Regions from separate parts of the Kitasatospora sp. McL0602 genome, predicted to be linked through region 2. Evidence: predicted binding sites of a transcription regulator. Region 2 holds the regulator's gene; the other holds the start of a gene.
What was found. The regulator HspR, encoded in region 2, represses chaperone genes until heat shock. The targets are predictions, from matches to a motif close to TTGAGNNNNNNNNNCTCAA.
Positions count from the first base shown of each region.

Region 1: lon (endopeptidase La) is a predicted target of HspR. The motif match lies at 2,016-2,034, and genes of this name have one in related genera.

Region 1 covers NZ_CP197246.1:2,459,749-2,469,077, reverse strand. The annotation lists gene ACR68M_RS11105 (response regulator transcription factor) at 1-512, opposite strand, end outside; gene ACR68M_RS11100 (rhomboid-like protein) at 1,163-1,903, shown strand; gene lon (endopeptidase La) at 2,057-4,453, shown strand; gene ACR68M_RS11090 (GtrA family protein) at 4,569-5,117, shown strand; gene ACR68M_RS11085 (ABC transporter permease) at 5,107-6,135, opposite strand; gene ACR68M_RS11080 (MarR family winged helix-turn-helix transcriptional regulator) at 6,279-6,752, shown strand; gene ACR68M_RS11075 (MDR family MFS transporter) at 6,841-8,391, shown strand; gene ACR68M_RS11070 (hypothetical protein) at 8,481-8,720, opposite strand; gene ACR68M_RS11065 (anion permease) at 8,740-9,329, opposite strand, start outside.
Region 2 covers NZ_CP197246.1:3,706,633-3,715,961, reverse strand. The annotation lists gene dnaJ (molecular chaperone DnaJ) at 28-1,164, shown strand; gene ACR68M_RS16855 (heat shock protein transcriptional repressor HspR) at 1,178-1,663, shown strand; gene ACR68M_RS16850 (helix-turn-helix domain-containing protein) at 1,994-2,860, shown strand; gene ACR68M_RS16845 (hypothetical protein) at 3,497-4,117, shown strand; gene ACR68M_RS16840 (LuxR C-terminal-related transcriptional regulator) at 4,087-5,079, opposite strand; gene ACR68M_RS16835 (LuxR C-terminal-related transcriptional regulator) at 5,072-6,040, opposite strand; gene ACR68M_RS16830 (LuxR C-terminal-related transcriptional regulator) at 6,033-7,010, opposite strand; gene ACR68M_RS16825 (TDT family transporter) at 7,586-8,680, opposite strand; gene ACR68M_RS16820 (LysR family transcriptional regulator) at 8,751-9,329, shown strand, end outside.

The DNA.
Region 1 (9,329 bases), 1.2 Mb from region 2:
ACGTCGCCCGAGCCGAGCCGGACTCTGCGCTGGACGTGGTCGATCTCCAGTTCGCCGAACCGGAGGCTGCCGAGCGCGGGAGTGCGGGCGGCCTGCTGGGCCCGCTCGACCCGGCGCAGCAGCACGTTCACCCGCGCCGCCAGCTCGCGCATCGAGAACGGCTTGGTCATGTAGTCGTCCGCACCGACCCCGAGACCGACCAGCAGGTCCGTCTCGTCGTCGCGGGCGGTCAGCATCAGGACGGGTACCGGGCGCTGTGCCTGGATGCGCCGGCACACCTCCAGGCCGTCGAAACCGGGCAGCATCACGTCGAGCACGACGAGATCGGGTTGCCAGGTGTGGAAGCCGTCCACCGCGCCGGGCCCGTCGTGGGCCACGGCGACCTTGAAGCCCTCCGCTCCGAGCCGGGCGGCGATCGACTCGGCGATCGTCGGCTCGTCCTCCACCACGAGCACGCGTCGTTGCGTACTCACCGCTCCGTTGCTGCTGCTGTCCTGCTGAATCTCTGTCACGGTCACGCCACCGCCCCCAGGGCTGCGGGCCGGCTGCCTGTGGGGACAGCGGGCTCCGCTCGTAGTCGTCTTGTTCCGTCGTGGGCTGTGCCCCGCAGGCGGGCTCCGTACCGTGCCGTCCGCCGTCGGCACCGGAGTGGAGAGCCCGTGGTTCCTGCCACCGGTCTCTCCGCACTTTCCGCACTGTTCGCAGCGTACGGACACTGCGAGTGTCCCGGCAGGTCAACCGGACATATCCGGCCTGTGGGCCGGTGCCGACCCTGGTCAGGACGGGGCACGGGGCGATACCTTACCCGGCAAAAATATCGCCCGTAACGGTGCGTATGCACCCGAGGTGATGACAGACTCGCCCCCGGAGCTGCTACTTGTCCGTAAACAAAGGGCAGCGCCGTGCCAGGGCGGGCGAGCTGCTGACAGATCTTCACAGCTCATCCTCAGCAAGCTCTCAGAAGTGCAACGTATCGTGGGCACGACAAGTTTTGAGTAACGATGTTGTGTGCGGTTCAGGGGGCGGAACGACAGGTGCGGCGGCCGAGTGTGCCGCCGGTGCGGCGGCCGGTACCGACGGCCGGACTGGAGGCGACATGGCGGACTCGCGACGAGACACGACGCTGCCCCGCGAGCCCCTGCAGACGCTCATGTCAGTGCCCGTGTCAGCACCCCTCGCGCTGACCCCCGTGCCGTACGGCGCACTCCGGTACGGGCTGCGCGGCTGGCTGCTCGCCGGGGTCGGGCGGCTGCTGCCGACTCCCCGGCAGAACCGCTTCGCGCTCGGCTACCTCGCGGTCCTGCTCGGCACCACCGTCTTCTCCCGCCTCGCCGACCCGCAGCTCGTCCACCGGCTGCAGGAGTTCTCCAGCACCGACGGGCACAACCTGCTGCACCGGCCGGTGCTCGCGCTGCTCTTCAGCGGCGTCTGGGTGGCCGGCCCGGTCTGGATGCCGTACCTCTGGGCCTTCGCCCTCACCGTCGCCCCGCTGGAGCGGCGGGTCGGCCCCTGGCGGGCGGCCGGCGTCTTCGCTGCCGGACACGTGGCGGCCACCCTGCTCTCGCAGGCCGTCGTCGCCGTCGGCGTCGCGACCGGGCGGGTGCAGCCGAGCGCCCTCGACGCCCTGGACATCGGCATCAGCTACGGCGTCCTCGCCAGCCTCGGCGCACTCGCGGGCCTGCTCCGGCCCCCGGGCCGCCTGCTGGCCCTCGGGGCGGCCGGCGCCCTGATCGCCCATCAGTACCTGAACGACCAGGACCTCGTCACCGGCGTCGGCCACCCGGCGGCCCTGCTGATCGGCATCAGCCTCTGGAGCCGCCTGCGCGGTGGCCCCGGCGCGGGCCGGCGGTTCCGGATGCGGCTGCGTCTTCGCCGCCCCGAGCTCGTCGCCGCCAACGGCTGACCTCTCCTCTTTCTTACGCAACCCGCGCGGCCGTTCCTGCTGGTCGGTCGCGTCTGTCGGCGTGCTCGCTCAGAGCGAACACCGCCGTGGGAACAATCCGCGTCCGCCAACCCTTAGTCAGGTCAACTCAACTTCGCTGACTGGGGAGAGATCATGGCATCGACGTCCACTCCGCTCACTCTGCCCGTGCTGCCGCTCGACGACGAGGTCGTGCTGCCCGGCATGGTCGTCCCGCTCGACCTCAAGGACACCGAGGTGCGCGCCGCCGTGGAGGCGGCCAGGAGCGCCGCCACGGGCGGGGCGAAGCCGCAGGTGCTGCTGGTGCCCCGGCTCGACGGCTCGTACGCGGCGGTCGGCACCCTGGCGACCGTCGAACAGGTGGGGCGGCTGGCGGACGGCGACCCCGCGGCGCTCGTCCGCGGCATCCGCCGGGTGCGGATCGGCACCGGCACCACCGGCCCCGGCGCCGCGCTCTGGGTCGAGACCAGCAGCTTCCGTGAATCCGACGCCGGGCTGCCGGTCGCCGGGCGGGCCGCAGAGCTGGTCCGCGAGTACAAGGCGCTCTCCACCCAGTGGCTGCGCAAGCGCGGCGCCTGGCAGATCGTCGACCGCGTCGCCCAGATCGAGGGCGTCGGCGAGCTCGCCGACAACATCGGCTACGCCCCCTTCGCGACCGCCGAGCAGAAGCTGAAGGCGCTGCTGGAGGCCGACCAGGTGGCCCGCCTGGAGTACGCGCTGACGCTGCTGCGCGACCACCTCGCCGAGGAGGAGGTCAACGACACCATCCGCAAGGACGTGGAGGAGGGGGTCGCCAAGCAGCAGAAGGAGTTCCTGCTCCGCCGCCAGCTGGAGGCCGTCCGCAAGGAGCTGGCCGAGTTGAACGGCGAGGCCGCCGACGAGGAGGGCGACTACCGCGCCCGGGTCGAGGCGGCGGACCTGCCGGAGAAGGTGCGGGAGGCCGCGCTCAAGGAGGTCGACAAGCTGGAGCGCTCCTCCGACCAGTCGCCCGAGGGCTCCTGGATCCGTACCTGGCTGGACACGGTGCTGGAGCTGCCGTGGAACGAGCGCACCGGCGACGCGTACGACATCGCGGGCGCGCGGGCCGTGCTGGATGCCGACCATGCGGGCCTGGCCGACGTGAAGGACCGGATCGTCGAGTACCTGGCCGTGCGCAAGCGGCGCGAGGACCAGGGGCTCGGGCTGGTCGGCGGCCGTCGCGGGGGAGCGGTGCTGGCGCTGGTCGGGCCGCCCGGGGTCGGCAAGACCTCGCTCGGCGAGTCGGTGGCGCGCGCGATGGGGCGCAAGTTCGTGCGGGTCGCGCTCGGCGGCGTCCGGGACGAGGCCGAGATCCGGGGCCACCGGCGCACCTACGTCGGCGCGCTGCCCGGCCGGATCGTCCGCGCGGTCAAGGAGGCCGGCTCGATGAACCCGGTCGTGCTGCTGGACGAGATCGACAAGGTCGGCTCCGACTACCGGGGCGACCCGGCGGCGGCCCTGCTCGAGGTGCTCGACCCGGCGCAGAACCACACCTTCCGCGACCACTACCTGGAGGTCGAGCTCGACCTCTCCGACGTGGTCTTCCTGGCGACCGCCAACGTGCTGGAAGCCATCCCGGAGGCACTGCTCGACCGGATGGAGCTCGTCCGGCTGGACGGCTACACCGAGGACGAGAAGGTCGTCATCGCCCGCGACCACCTGCTGCCGCGCCAACTGGAGCGGGCCGGGCTGAAGCCCGAGGAGGTGACCGTCGCCGAGGGCGCCCTGCGCAGGCTCGCGGGGGAGTACACCCGCGAGGCGGGCGTCCGGAACCTGGAGCGCTCGGTCGCCCGCATCCTGCGGAAGATCACCGCGCAGAGCGCGCTCGGCGAGCGCGAGCTGCCCGTCGAGATCGGCCCCGACGACCTGCGGGCGCTGATCGGCCGGCCGCACCACACCCCCGAGGCGGCCCAGGAGCCCGCCGAGCGGCGCACCGCCGTCCCCGGCGTCGCCACCGGCCTGGCCGTGACCGGCGCGGGCGGTGACGTCCTCTACATCGAGGCCTCGCTCGCCGACGCCGAGACCGGCGGCACCGGGCTGACCCTGACCGGCCAGCTGGGCGACGTGATGAAGGAGTCCGCCCACATCGCGCTCTCCTACCTCCGCTCGCGCGGCGCCGAGCTGGAGCTGCCCGTCACCGGCCTGCGGGAGCGCGGCATCCACCTGCACGTCCCCGCCGGAGCCGTCCCCAAGGACGGCCCCAGCGCCGGCATCACCATGACCACGGCCCTGGCCTCGCTGCTCTCCGGCCGCAAGGTCCGCACCGACGTGGCAATGACGGGCGAGGTCTCGCTGACCGGCCGCGTCCTGCCGATCGGCGGCGTCAAGCAGAAGCTGCTCGCCGCCGACCGGGCCGGGCTCACCACCGTGATCATCCCCAAGCGCAACGAGCCCGACCTCGACGACGTCCCCGCCGAGGTCCTCGACCGCCTCACCGTCCACCCGGTGGCCGACGTCCGCGAGGTGCTGGCGCTGGCCCTGGAGCCGGCGGAGATCCTGGTGGCCGCCGCCTGACGCACCCGGCCGAACCTCAGGGGCGCGGGGTCCTCCCCGCGCCCCTGTTCGGTTGCCCCGAGCCGTCCGGTGCTGCCGGTACGCGGGGTGGAGCCCGCCGTGCGAGACTGCCAAAATGCCGTCACCCACTCAGCGGGCCCTGGCCCGGGTACCCGACCGGCTGCGTCCCTTCCTGGTGCGGCACCGCAAGCTGGTGAAGTTCCTGCTGGTGGGCGGCAGCTGCTTCGTGCTGACCATGGTCGTCAACTTCACGCTCAAGCTCACCGTGCTGCACGAGAAGCCGGTCGTCTCGTTGACCATCGCCACGGTGCTGGCCACCGTGGTGTCGTACGTGCTCAACCGGCAGTGGTCGTTCCGGACCAACGGGAGGCAGCGCGAGGCGGCGCTGTTCTTCGTGGTGAGCGGGCTCGCGGTGCTCGTCAACGACGCGCCGCTGATCGTCTCCCGGTACGTCTTCGACCTGCGTGAGCCCGCCGTCAGCTACTCCGGCCAGGAGATCGCCGACTTCGTGAGCGGGATGATCCTCGGCACGCTGCTGGCGATGGTCTTCCGCTACTGGGCGATGAAGCGCTGGGTCTTCGTGCGGTACGACACCGACACCGACACGGCGGCCCCGGCCGGGCGGCCGGAGCCGGAGACGGAGCCGCAGGGCGTCAGGCCGTGACCTCCCGGCCGGCGCCGGGCCTGCGGAGCACGGTGACCATCGTGACGAGCAGCCCGAGCAGCGCCCAGACGAACAGCACCAGCAGCGGCACGCCGATGTTGGTGGCGCCGAAGTAGGCGATCGAGCGGGCGGTGTCGGTGCCCGCGCCGTTGGGCATCCAGGCACCGATCGCCCGCCAGAACGGCGGCAGCATCGGCGGCGGGTAGACGCCGCCCGCGCTGGGGTTGCCGAGCACCACGAAGATCAGCACGGCCAGGCCGATCCCGACGACGTCGAAGAGGCACTGCAGGGCCATCGTCGTGGTGCCGACCGCGAAGACCACCAGGCTGCCCAGGCCGATCAGGCCCCAGAGCGAGCCCGGCAGCGCGTTCAGGATCGGGCCGATGATCAGCGCGCCGCCGATGCCCGCCGCGATCGAGTAGACCGCCAGGGCGCCGAGCCGGATCACCGCCCGGTTGGAGTTGGCGGGCCGGGCGCCGGAGCTGATGGCGAGGATCGAGGCGACGAGGTAGCCGCCGACGCACCAGCCGATCACCAGGTAGAAGGAGGAGAGCCCGCTGGCGTCGCCCTTGGCGAGTGGCGCGACGTCCTGGGTCTTCACGGTGCGGCCCTGGGCCGAGTCCAGCGCGGTGACGATCGTCTGTGCGGCCTTCACCGCGGCCGGGCCGCGGGCTCCGCCGACGAGCAGGGTGTCCTCGGTGCCGGCCGGGTCGAAGACCAGTGCGGCGTAGATCTTCTGGTCCCTGATCCGCGCGGTGGCTTCGGCCGGGTCGGTGGCTGTGCTCGCCTTCACCGCGTCGTCCGGCACGGACTCCAGTGCGCCCACCAGCTTCGGGCTGACCTGCGGCGGGGCGACGACGGCGATCGACAGCTCGTGCGGGGCCGGGTGGTGCAGGGCGCCGACGTAGGAGGTGATGAAGCCGAGCTGGAGCAGCAGGACGCCGATCACCAGCAGCGCTGCGCGTGGGGTGACGGCGTCCTTCAGTTCGGCGAGGAATCCCCGGGCCGGCGTGTCCATCGGCTGCGCTCCTTAAGAGAGGCGAAGAGCGGGGAAAACCCTGCTTATCGCTACCAAACGGCCAAAACCGATACTTCATATCATGAAACAGTTGGCGGTCCGGGGAGGCCCGGCCGGGCAGGGCCTACGGGATACTGGGCGCCATGAGTGACGAGGCGGCAGCCGAGGAGGCGTTCCTGGCGGTGGAGCGGGAGGTCGCTCTGCTGTTCCGGCGGGGCCGGTCGCGGGCGGCCGACATGTCCCGCCGGGTGCACCCGGCCCTGGAGGGCGTCGCGTACAGCCTGCTGGGCTTCATCGAGGAGTCGGCGCCGGTGCGGCTGACCGACATCGGGCTGCACTTCGGGGTCGGCAAGGCGACCATCAGCCGGCAGATCAAGGTGCTGGAGGGGCTGGGCCTGGTCGCCCGCGAGGCCGATCCGCTGGACCGCCGCTCCTCGCTGGTCTCGCTCACCGAGGACGGCGCGGTGCGTTACCTGCGCGCCCGGGGCGGGCGGATGGCGCGCTTCAGGGAGCTGATGGCGACCTGGGAGACGGTGGACGTCGAGCAGTTCGCCGACCTGCTCCAGCGCTTCAACGACCTGACCGGCGAGCCCGGGATCGACGCCGAACGCAGCTGATGCTTTGACCCGAAGAATGTTGCCCAAGTCAACCATCTCTGCTTATGGTTGCCTCAGGCAACGACTTTCTCGTCGAAGGACACCGCAGATGACAGACTCCCCGCCCGCCCCCATGAGCCATCGCCAGGTGCTCGAAGCCATGTCAGGGCTGCTGCTCGGCCTCTTCGTGGCCGTGCTGTCCTCGACCGTCGTCTCCAACGCCCTGCCGCGCATCCTCACCGACCTGCACGGCGGCGAGTCCGCGTACACCTGGGTCATCACCGCCGCGCTGCTCTCGCTCACCGCCTCCACCCCGATCTGGGGCAAGCTCTCCGACCTGGTCAGCAAGAAGCTGCTGGTGCAGATAGCACTGGTGATCTACATCGTCTCCTCGGCGCTCGCCGGGCTCTCGCAGAACACCGGCGAGCTGATCGCCTGCCGCATCCTCCAGGGGGTCGGCGCGGGCGGTGTCACCGCGCTCGCCCAGATCTGCCTGGCCTCGATGGTGCCGCCGCGCGAGCGTGGCCGGTACAGCGGCTACTTCGGCGCGGTCTTCGCCCTCGCCACCATCGGTGGCCCGCTGATCGGCGGCGTCATCGTCGACACCAGCTGGCTCGGCTGGCGCTGGTGCTTCTACGTCGGCATCCCGTTCTCGCTGGTCGCGATCTTCGTCCTCCAGCGCACGCTGAACCTGCCGGTGGTGAAGCGGAAGGCCAAGATCGACTACCTCGGCGCGCTGCTCATCACCGGCGCCGTCAGCCTGCTGATGATCTGGATCAGCCTGGCGGGCAAGAACTACGCCTGGCTCTCCTGGCAGACCGCCGCGATGGTCGGCGGCGGGCTCGTGCTGGCGGCCCTGTTCGTCCGGGTCGAGCAGCGGGCCGCCGAGCCGATCGTGCCGCTGGATCTCTTCCGCCACCGCACCGTCACGCTCGCCGTCATCGCCAGCGCGTTCGTCGGGATCGGCATGTACGGCGCGACGACCTTCCTCAGCCAGTACTTCCAGCTGGCCAAGGAGAAGTCGCCGACGATGGCCGGCATCCTGACCCTGCCGATGATCATCGGCCTGGCCCTCTCCTCGACGGTCGCCGGGAAGCTGATCACCCGGTACGGCCGGTGGAAGGTCTTCCTCGTCGCCGGGACCTTCCTGCTGACCGTCGGCTTCGCCCTGCTCGGCACCGTCCGGGCCGACACCTCGTACGGCGTCCTCTCGGTCTACATGGCCGCCGCCGGTGTCGGGCTCGGGCTGACCATGCAGAACCTCGTCCTCGCCGTCCAGAACACCGTGCCGCGCCACGAGCTCGGCGCGGCCAGCTCCACCGTCACCTTCTTCCGGACGATGGGCGGCGCGATGGGCGTCTCGGCCCTCGGCGCGCTGCTCGCCAACCGGGTCGGCCACTACCTGACCGCCAACCTCGCGGCCGCCCACCTCCCGGCGGCCGGGGCCGTCGGCGGCGGTGAGATCCCCGACCTGCACCGCCTGCCCGCACCGCTCGTCCCGCTGGTGACGGACGCGTTCGGCCACGGCGTCGGCACGGTCTTCCTGGTCGCCGCGCCCTTCGCGCTGGTCGCCTTCCTGGTCGTCCTGCTGATCCGCGAGGTGCCGCTGCGGACCGTCGAGGCGCCCTCGACGGAGACTGAGCCGGCGCTCGCGCGCTAGCCGCAGATGCAGAGAGGGGCACGGGGCGAAAGCCCCGTGCCCCTCTCTGTTCGTGCGTGTCTGTCTGTGCGTGCCTGTTCGTGCGTGGCTCAGGCTGCGATCAGCGAGAGGCCGTACAGGACGACTGCCGCGCAGGCGGCGAAGCAGACCGAGGCGGTGGCCAGCGCGAGGTTGGCCTTCGGGCTGCTCGGGGTGTCGCCCGCGAGGGCGGCCTCGCGGCGGGAGAGGGCCGTGATGCCGACGGCGAAGACGGCCACGACCGCGACCGTGACGACGACGCTGATGCCTGCGGTCTGGGCCAGGGCGGCCCACTTGATGCTCATGCTCATGGGGTTCTTCCTCTCCCTCTCAGGCCGCGACGGTGGTCGTGGCGGGGGTCGGGGTGGCCTGGGCGGGCGCGACCTCGACGGGGGTGACCTCGTTGACGTTGCCCGAGGTGACGGGCTGGCGGCGGGAGAGGACCCACATGGCGGCCGAGCCGGCCACCAGCACGACGCCGACGACCAGGACGCCCCAGGTGCCCTTGTCCGCGACGAAGGCGGCCGCGCCGGAGACGATCGCGGCGGCGGGCAGGGTCAGGCCCCAGGTGTAGACCATGCGGCGGGCCATGCTCCAGTGCACCTGGGCCTTCGGGCCGCCGAGGCCCGCGCCCATGATGCCGCCGGAGCAGACCTGGGTGGTGGAGAGGCCGTAGCCCATGTGCGAGGACGTCAGGATGACGGTGGCGGCCGCCGACTCCGACGCGAAGCCCTGCGGGGCCTGGATGTCCGTGAGGCCCTTGCCCATCGAGCGGATGATGCGCCAGCCGCCCATGTAGGTGCCGAGCGCGATCGCCGCACCGGCGCTGACGATGACCCAGGTGGGCGGCAGCGCGTGCTGGGGCAGGGCGCCGACGGAGACCAGGGTCAGCGTGATGATGCCCATGGTCTTCTGCGCGT
Region 2 (9,329 bases):
TAAAGACTTCGGGAGGTTGCGGCAGCCATGAGCGCCAAGGACTACGTGGAGAAGGACTACTACAAGGTCCTCGGTGTGCCCAAGGACGCCACCACCGCCGAGATCAAGAAGACGTACCGGAAGCTGGCCCGCGAGTTCCACCCGGACGCCAACAAGGGTGACACCAAGGCCGAGGACCGCTTCAAGGACATCTCCGAGGCGTACGACGTCCTCTCGGACGACAAGCGCCGCAAGGAGTACGACGAGGCGCGCAGCCTCTTCGGCTCGGGCGGGTACCGGCCGGGCGGGGCGGGCAGCACCGGCAACTTCGACTTCGGTGACCTCTTCACCGGCTCGCAGGGCGGCGGCATCGGCGACGTCTTCGGCGGGCTGTTCAACCGGGGCGGGCGCCAGCCCCAGCCGCGCCGGGGCGCCGACGTCGAGACCGAGGTGACACTCTCCTTCGAGGAGGCGGTGGACGGCGCGACCGTCCCGCTGCGGATGACCAGCCAGGCACCCTGCCGAGTCTGCTCGGGCACCGGCGCCAAGGCCGGCACCACCCCGCGGGTCTGCCCGACCTGCGTCGGAGCCGGCACCGTCAGCCGGGGCCAGGGCGCCTTCGCGCTCTCCGAGCCCTGCCGGGACTGCAAGGGCCGCGGCATGCTCGTCGACGACCCGTGCACCGTCTGCCACGGCAGCGGCCGGGCCAGCTCCGCCCGCACCATGCAGGTCCGCATCCCGGCCGGGGTGCAGGCCGACCAACGCATCCGGCTCAAGGGCAAGGGCGCCCAGGGCGAGCGCGGCGGCCAGCCCGGCGACCTCTACGTCACCGTGCACGTCGACCCGCACCCGGTCTTCGGCCGCAAGGGCGACAACCTGACGGTCACCGTGCCGGTGTCCTTCCCCGAAGCGGCGCTGGGCGGCACCATCGAGGTGCCCACCCTGGCCGGCCCGCCGGTCAAGCTCCGCCTCCCGGCCGGCAGCGCCAACGGACTCACCCTGCGGGCCCGGGGCAAGGGTGCCACCCGCAAGGACGGCACCCGCGGCGACCTGCTGGTCACCGTGGAGGTCGCGGTCCCGAAGCTCGTCGAGGGCGACGCGCTGACGGCCCTGGAGCAGTACCGCGAGGCCACTGCCTCGGACGACCCGCGAGCCGCCCTCTTCCGGGCGACGGAGGGAGCGTGACCCGATGAACCCGATGAACCATGACCCCATCGGCCCCGGCCTCGGCGAAGGCCTCCCGGGCAACCGCCGCCCACCCCGCAACGCCTACCAGCTCACCGAAGAAACCCCGGTCTACGTCATCTCGGTGGCCGCCGAGCTCTCCGGCCTGCACCCGCAGACCCTCCGCCAGTACGACCGCCTCGGCCTGGTCTCCCCCGACCGCACCGCAGGCCGCGGCCGCCGCTACTCGGCCCGGGACATCCAGCAGCTCCGCGAGGTCCAGCGGCTGTCCCAGGACGAGGGCATCAACCTGGCCGGCATCAAGCGCATCATCGAGCTGGAGAACCAGGTCGCCGCCCTCCAGTCCCGCATCACCGAACTGGCCGACTCCCTGGACACCGCCGCCAGCGCCCTCCAGCAGCGCGAGGCCGCCGTCCACGCCTCCTACCGCCGCGACCTGGTCCCGTACCAGCAGGTCCAGCAGTCCAGCGCCCTGGTCGTCTGGCACCCGAAGCGGTAGCCCGGCAAACGACCGGAAGCCGTCGGTACCCCTCGACCGGGGGGTGCCGACGGCGCAGTCTTTGGTGAGAGAGTTCGGCGAGGGGAAAGTCGACCTCCCCGCGAAAACGTCATCGAGTCCATCGTCCTGCAATGATCTGCAGCCTAGAATTCTGACGAAACAGAACCTGGACCTGTCCGGGTCGACGACAAGGAGCCGCAGATGAGTGGACGAGCTCAGCTCGGTGCCACTGCGGGTGGGGCGCCCATCCTCTCCGCAGAGGCTCGGGCTCTGTATCTGAATGTCGTCAAGGATGGTGGGCGCCTACCTCGTCACACCGACCCGACCGGCATGGACAGCTCCCTTGCCGAGTTGGTGGACATCGGGCTTCTCGTCCCCGACTCCGACGAGCCGGGTTCCCTTGTCGCTGTCGACCCCACCCAACTCGCATCCAGCCTGAGCAGTGCATGGCAACGGCAGGCGCTCGACCTGCTCTCCCGTGCGGTGTCGCTCCCCACCGACCTGCAGGAGCTCGCGCTGGCGTTTCACCCTCAGGAACAGACCGGCGGATGCATCGAGTACGTCCGCGGGAAAGTTCTCATCAATCAGAAGCTGCAACAATGCATATCCGCCGGAATGGAAGAGGCGCTGGCCTTGCAGCCGGGCGGACCCCGCCCGCCCGAGCTGCTGGACTCCATGGTCGAGCGGGATCTGGACACTCTCCGCCGCGGCACAACAATGCGAACCATTTACCATGCCAGCACGCGGTACCACCAGCCGACCAGGGATTACGTGGCAACCCTCGCGAAGGCCGGGGGCCAGTACCGGACTCTCGACGAGCCCTACACCCGACTGATCGTCATCGACCGGCGAATTGCCGTCATACCGGTCGCGGACGACATGAGCCTCGCTGCATTCATCCACGAGCCGGCGATCGCCCACTACCTGGCAGAAGAGGTCTTCGAGCCCAGCTGGGGCCGCGCCCTCGGTTTCGACGGCGACCGTTCGGTGCCTCAGCAGGTGGTCTCCCGGCTCCGCCAGACGATCATCGACCTGCTCCTCGCGGGAACCAACCACCGCGTCATCGCACGGCGCCTGGGCATCAGCGAGCGAACCCTGGCGCGGCACATCGCCGAAATGCGCGAGGACTACAACGTCGACTCGCTATTCCAGCTGGGATACGTCCTCGCGCGAGCCTCGGAGAGCCCCTCCGAATAAGCGCGGTATCTCGGTGATCCATGGCACTCCCGGCATCCCCGGAGCGATGCGGCTCACTCCCGAGGACTCAAATCCCCTGTCCGGGCGCCACGGTCACCACACCTGCCACGCAGGCTTATGCCCAGCCGAGGTCATCAGCTGTAATCACCTTGGCAACTGAGACCGACTCAGCTCCGGGCTGCGCCCCGCCGTCTGCCAGTGCGAAGTACCCGCCGGTCAGTGCGGCCGCACCAATCACCAGCGGCAGCACAATCTTACGGACAAACCGGTGCATGCCAGACATATGCCCACCCCTTCCTTCGGATACCTCGTCGGACTAATCCCCAACAGAAGAACAATCGTCCACATGTTGCCCCATGGCGTGCGACCGTGCCAACTACCCCGGTCCCCAGCGGTGCGTCATCTCGCTGCCAGGCATCCAGATGACACCCGACGAGCCTGGACGCGACAGCTGCCAGCGATGGACGATCAGTTCGCTCTCGATGGTCTCAGCAGGCCCTGCAAACTTGCCGATGTACCTTCAATTACGCATTCAACATCCACTCGAATCATCGGCCAGTCAGTTTGAGCAGCCGCCATCCATAACGCCGACCGGCACTGCGATTCGCCTGGTAGGCCGCATCCCCCGGAGTCGACATGAGTGAGCCCTACCTGCGCGATCGCGCCGTCCAGACCCCCGAGGGTCGGCGCGCTCGGGTGTTCCTGGCCGCACCGCTCATGCGGCTGACCGGCCCGGCCGACAGCGTGGTCACGCTGGCCAGCCGGACTCGGCTGACCACCCTGCGCTCGACGCTGCTCCGCAGTGGCGCCGCCGTCTACAGCGCTCACCACAGCGACGCCTGGTCCGTGGCCGGACGGGCACCGGAGCCCCGGGTGCCGTCCGACTTCCGTGCGCTGCAGAGCGCCGACCTGGTCTTCGCGTACGTCGGTGCCCCGCTCTCGGCCGGTGTCAGCCTGGAGCTCGGCTGGGCCTCGGCGCTGCGCAAGCCCGTCGTCCTGCTCGTCGACGAGGCGATCACGCACAACCCGCTGATAGCCACCATCGAGCAGGTCGCCCCCGTGCTGCCGCTGGTCTTCGACGACACCTGGTCGCCGGAGGCGCTGCACCACACCGTCGAGACCGCTCTGGACTGGGCCGGCATGGCGCTCTCCCTCCGCGAGGGTTTCTGGACGGCGCCCGGCGAGCAGTTCCCGATCCCGCGTCAGCAGCCGCCCGCCTCGTACGGCTACTGGTCCCCCGAGGTCGCGACCGGCTGACCGAAGGCACCGGCTCCCCGCATCTGCCATCCGAGCTGGAACAGCGTCTCGGCGTCGTGCAGCTCGCGCAGCCGCGAGATGTGCCCCGCCACCGTCCGCTCGCTCAGGCCCAGCCGGCTCGCGATCGTCCGCTGCGTCAGCCCCTGTGTCAGCAGGCGCCCGACCTGCTCATGGACGGGTGACCCGTCGTCGCTCCCCCAGTGGACCCGCTCGGCCCGCTCCCAGTCCCGCTGGAAGACGTCGACCAGGAAGTTGACCACTGCCGGGTCCTCGACGAACGCCGCACTTCCGTGGTCGGCGGACGCCGGGATCACCGCGACCCGACGGTCGAAGATCATCATCCGGGTGAACGGCTCCCGCAGCACCCGGAACCGCGCACCCCACCCGGTCACCGTCGCCGCGTACGCGACGGCGGTCGCGTCGGACTTGGTCTCCAGCTCGTACAGGATGTGCATCGCACAGCCGCGCTCCAGCGCGAGCCGGGTCCGGTCCACCGCCGCGTCCAGGTGCTGGGCCGGGCGCGGGCCCGGCTGAGCGGCCAACGCCTCCTCGCGGTAGTCCGCCTCGATCTGGATGATCCGGTGCCGGATCTCCTCCCGGTTGTCGACGTACTGCACCTCACCCAGGCGGTCGACCCGGCGCGGGGCCCCGTCGTAGGCCCGGGTCAGGTCTCCCAGCAGCGTGGGCATCTCCTCGGCCCGCGTCAGCAGCCGCGTCCCCTCCGACCGCAGCTCGGCGCTCAGCCGCTCACCCACCGACCGCGGATTCACGGCGGTGAGTGACGAATCCGGCAGGTTGTTGTGCACCAGCAACCCGAGCTCCAGCAGCCGCAGCACCGCCCCGGCATCGGCCGGGGCCACGTCGCGGAACATCACCCGCCCGCCCTGCGCCAGGAGGTCGAAGTACAGCGCCCGCTCCACCTCGTCCGGCAGCCCGGCCGTCGCCCCACCGGTCTCACTCACCACGCATCAACCACCCCAGTTGGAACAACGTCTCGGCGTCGTGCAGCTCGCGCAGCCGCGAGATGTGCCCCGCCACCGTCCGCTCGCTCAACCCCAGCCGACTCGCGATCGTCCGCTGCGTCAGCCCCTGCGCCAGCAGCCGCCCGATCTGCTCGTGCACCGGAGGGCCTTCCCCTTCCGACCCCTCCGGCCGGACGGCCCCCCACTGGACGCGCTCGGCCCGCTCCCAATCACGCTCGAACACCCCCACCAGGAAACTCACCACCGCCGGGTCTTCCACGAACGCCGCACTGCTGTTGTCCGCCGAGGCCGGGATCACCGCCACCCGCCGGTCGAAGACCAGCAGGCGGGTGAACGGCTCGCCCAGGACTCGTACCTGCTCACCCCATTCACCGGCCACTGCCGCGTACTGGGCGGTCGCGGCGTCCGTCTTCGCTCCGGGCTCGTAGATCGTGCGGCTGGTGCCTCCCTGCTCCAGGAAACGTCGAATCCGGTCCATCGACTGTGTCAGGTGCCCCGCCGGCCTTGCTCCCCCGGGCTGCGCCGCCAAGGCCTCCACCCTGAGATCGGCCTCGATCTGGAGAATCCGGTGCCGGATCTCCGGGAAGTTGTCGACGTGCTGGACTTTGCTGATCCGGTCGAGCCGGTGCGGAGTCGCTTCGTACTGCTGCGTCAGTTCATCCAGCAGTGTCGGCACCTCCTCCGCCTCCACCAGCATCCGCACGCCGGTGGACCGCAGTTCCGCGCTGAGCCGCTCCCCCACCGAACGCGGGTTCACCGCTGTGAGCGAGGAGTCCTCCGTGTGATGGACGAGCAGCCCGATCTCGACCAACCGCAGCACCGCCTTGGCATCCGTTTCGGCCACGTCCCGGAACATCACCCGCCCACCCTGTTCGAGCACCGCGAGGTAGAGCGCCTGCTCCGCCGCGCTCGGCAGCGACCCGCCGAAGGCGTCACTCATCGCGGGCACCCCGCATCAGCCACCCCAGCTGGAAGAGCGTCTGCGCCCCGTACCGCTCGCGCAGCCGGGAGATGTGCCCGGCGACCGTCCGTTCGCTCAGGCCCAGCCGGGTCGCCACCGCACGCTGCGTCAGCCCGGACGACAGCAGGCAGCCGATGCGGCGGCTGGTGGAGTACAGGTGACGTCGGGAGTCGATGCTCTGCCACTGAGCGACCTCTGCGCGGTGCCAGTCCCGTTCGAAGACGGTGACCAGGAAGGCGACAGCCGCCGGGTCCTCAATGAAGACGGCGCGGGTGTTGTCGTCGGCGGCGGGGACGACGGCGACGGTGCGGTCGATGATGATCATTCGTTGGAACGGCTCGTCGAGGATGCGCACCGCGGCGCCCTGCGCGGTGACGGCCGTGGCGTACGCCACGGTGGCGGGTTCACCGAGGGTCAGGGGCTGGTAGAGGGTGCGCAGCGTGCCGCCGCGCTTGAGCAGCAGCAGGTCCTGCGGCAGAGCCAGCTCCAGCCCGGCGGCCGGCCTGCTGCCGGGCTGGGTGGTGAGCAGTTCCTTCCGGCACTCGGAGACCAGTTGGGTGATCCGGTGGCGGATGGCGTCGAGGCCGACGACGTGGCTGGCCTCGCCCGGTTGGTCCGCCGGGCACGGGACGGCTTCGTAGGCCTGGGTCAGGCCGTCGAGCAGCCCTGGCAGGCGGTCCGCGCGGAGCAGCAGGTGGGCCGCCTCGGAGCGCATCTCGGCGCCGATCTTCGCGCCGACCGCCCGGGGGCTGACCGCGGTGTAGACCCCGTCCAGGAGGTTGGGCACCACCAGGCCGATCTCGATCAGTCGCCCCAGCGCCGCCCGGTCCGCCTCGGCGACCGCTGCGCGCGGCACTCGGCCCCCTTCGGCGAGGATCGCGAGGTAGAGCTGCCGGGCCGGTTCGTCGGGCAGGCCCGCGTCCGGTTCGGCGGTCGGTTCCGCGGTCACTTCGAACACTCCCTGTCGGACACTCCCGATCGGACTCTCTCCTCGGTGCCCGAACGTGATCTCAATACGCATGATCTCAACACGTGCGGCCGGGAGAAACCCCAGCATCGACGTATCCCCCGGAGGCCGAGCGCGAGCGCGCTGCGGGGCTCCGGGGAATCGTCGGTGCTACGCCTTCGCGTGGGCGCTTCCGGTGAGGCGGAGCAGCAACGCATCACCGGCTCCGGGGCCGGGAGCCATCACCACACATGGCGTCCCGTCCGGCGCTCTTTCCCCCGTGGTGCCGGGTACCGACGTACCCGTGCGCACCCGAAGAGCAAGCCCCCATCGCCAGGTTGCGGTGACCTGGGCGACGCGGCGTGACTCCACCCTCACAGTGGGAGGCGTGTGGAACAAGGGGCGCCCGACTGCAGGTTCCCGCACTTGCACGAACCTGCAGCCCGGCGGCCCTCCCGCTGCCCCGTCAGGTCTCTGAGCAGCGGTATTACCGACCGAAGGGTCAGGTTCCGCCGACCGGACGGGCAGTCGGGAGAGGCCGTCGGGGGCAGGGGCGCGTCACCTCGGCAGGGAGTGCGTCACCGCAGCAGGCGTCCGCCGGCGATGGCCGAGACCGTCCGGACGGCGGCGGTGCACCAGGCGACGACCAGCATGACGAACAGGCCGGCCGCCAGCCCGGTGAGTGCGCCGAAGCCGGTGTGGCGGGCGAGTCCGGCGGCGCCGGTGACCATGGTGCCGAGGGGGAAGGTGAAGGCCCACCAGGTCATCGCGAAGGGCATCTCGGCCCGCCAGGCCTTCACGTTGGCGGCGGTCGCGAGGCCGAGCCAGAGCAGTGCGAAGCCCATCACCATGAGCCCGAAGAGCACCGCGAAGGCGAGTGCGGCGGGGGCGAACCGGGGGGCGGCCGTCCTGGCGGCGTCGGCGAGCTGGTTGGCGGCGGTGGTGGACTGGCCGAGCGGGCCGAGCACCAGGAAGAGCGAGGGGGTCAGGACGAGGCTGGGCAGCTTGCTGTGGACGAGGCCGGTGACCACTACGGGCAGCAGGACCATCGTGCCGATCAGCCCGGCGCCGAACAGGCCGTAACAGCCGTAGAGCATCGCGGTCTGCGCGCCGCCCTCGGGGAGGTGCGGCACCAGGGCGGGGCCGAGCGCGGCGGCGACCATGGGGGCGACGACGGGCAGCAGCCAGGTCGGGTTGGCCTCCAGGGCGGAGACCCGGTGCCGGGTGATCATCAGGTACGGGATGCCCAGGGCCACCGCGAGGGCGTAGACCGTACCGACCGTCCAGAGCAGCACGTCGATGGCGACGGCGGGGGCGGTGCCGATCAGCGGGGCGCCGACGACGAGGGTGCCGTAGCCGACGGCGAGCAGGGCCATCGGGGGGCAGCCGTAGAAGACGGCGGAGGCGGGGTTGTCGAGCAGCTGGGCGCGGGCCGCGTCGGGGTGGCGGCGGAAGTGCAGCACGCGGCCGGTGACGAGCACCGCGAGGAGGCCGAGCGAGAGCGCCCACACCGCCTGACTGAAGCCGACCAGCCCCGGGAAGTGCACCGGCAGGGCGGCGGCACCGTTGGCGGTGATCGCGGTGCCCATGACGGCGGCGTACCAGTTCGGGCCGAGCTGGCTGAGGTCGAGTCGGAAGCCGGTGGTGTCGCGGAGTGCGGTGAGGGTGGCCATGTATCCACCGTGCCCCCGCGCGGGCGGCTCCGGTAGCGCGGCCGGACCTATGAGCACATAGCCTGGCCCTATGGCTCCACCCGCACCCACAAGCCGACCCGATGACCGGCCCCACCAGCACGAACGCCCCGACGAACAGCCCTTCAAGGGGTCTCAGCGACGCCTGACGGGGGCCCACGGCGGGACGCTCTCCGCCCGGGTGCCCGAGCTGGGCGCGCTGGAGCTGCTGCTCGCGGTGGCCCGGCTCGGCAGCGTCGGGCGGGCGGCGGCGGAGCTCGGGGTGAGCCAACCGGCGGCCAGCGCGCGGATCAAGGGGATGGAGCGGCAGATCGGGGTCGCCCTGCTGGAGCGCTCGCCGCGCGGCTCGCGGCCGACCGACGCCGGGCGGCTGGTGGTGGAGTGGGCCCGCAGCGTGGTGGAGGCCGCGCAGTCGCTGGACGCGGGCATCGACGCCCTGCGCGGGCGGCGGGACGCCCGGCTGCGGGTGGTGGCCAGCCTGACGGTCGCCGAGTACCTGATGCCGGGCTGGCTGCTCGCGCTGCACGACGCGAGCCCGGAGACGGCGGTGACGCTGCGGACGGCGAACTCGGCGGACGTCGCCTCCCACGTGCTGGCCGGTGACGCCGACCTCGGGTTCATCGAGGGGCCC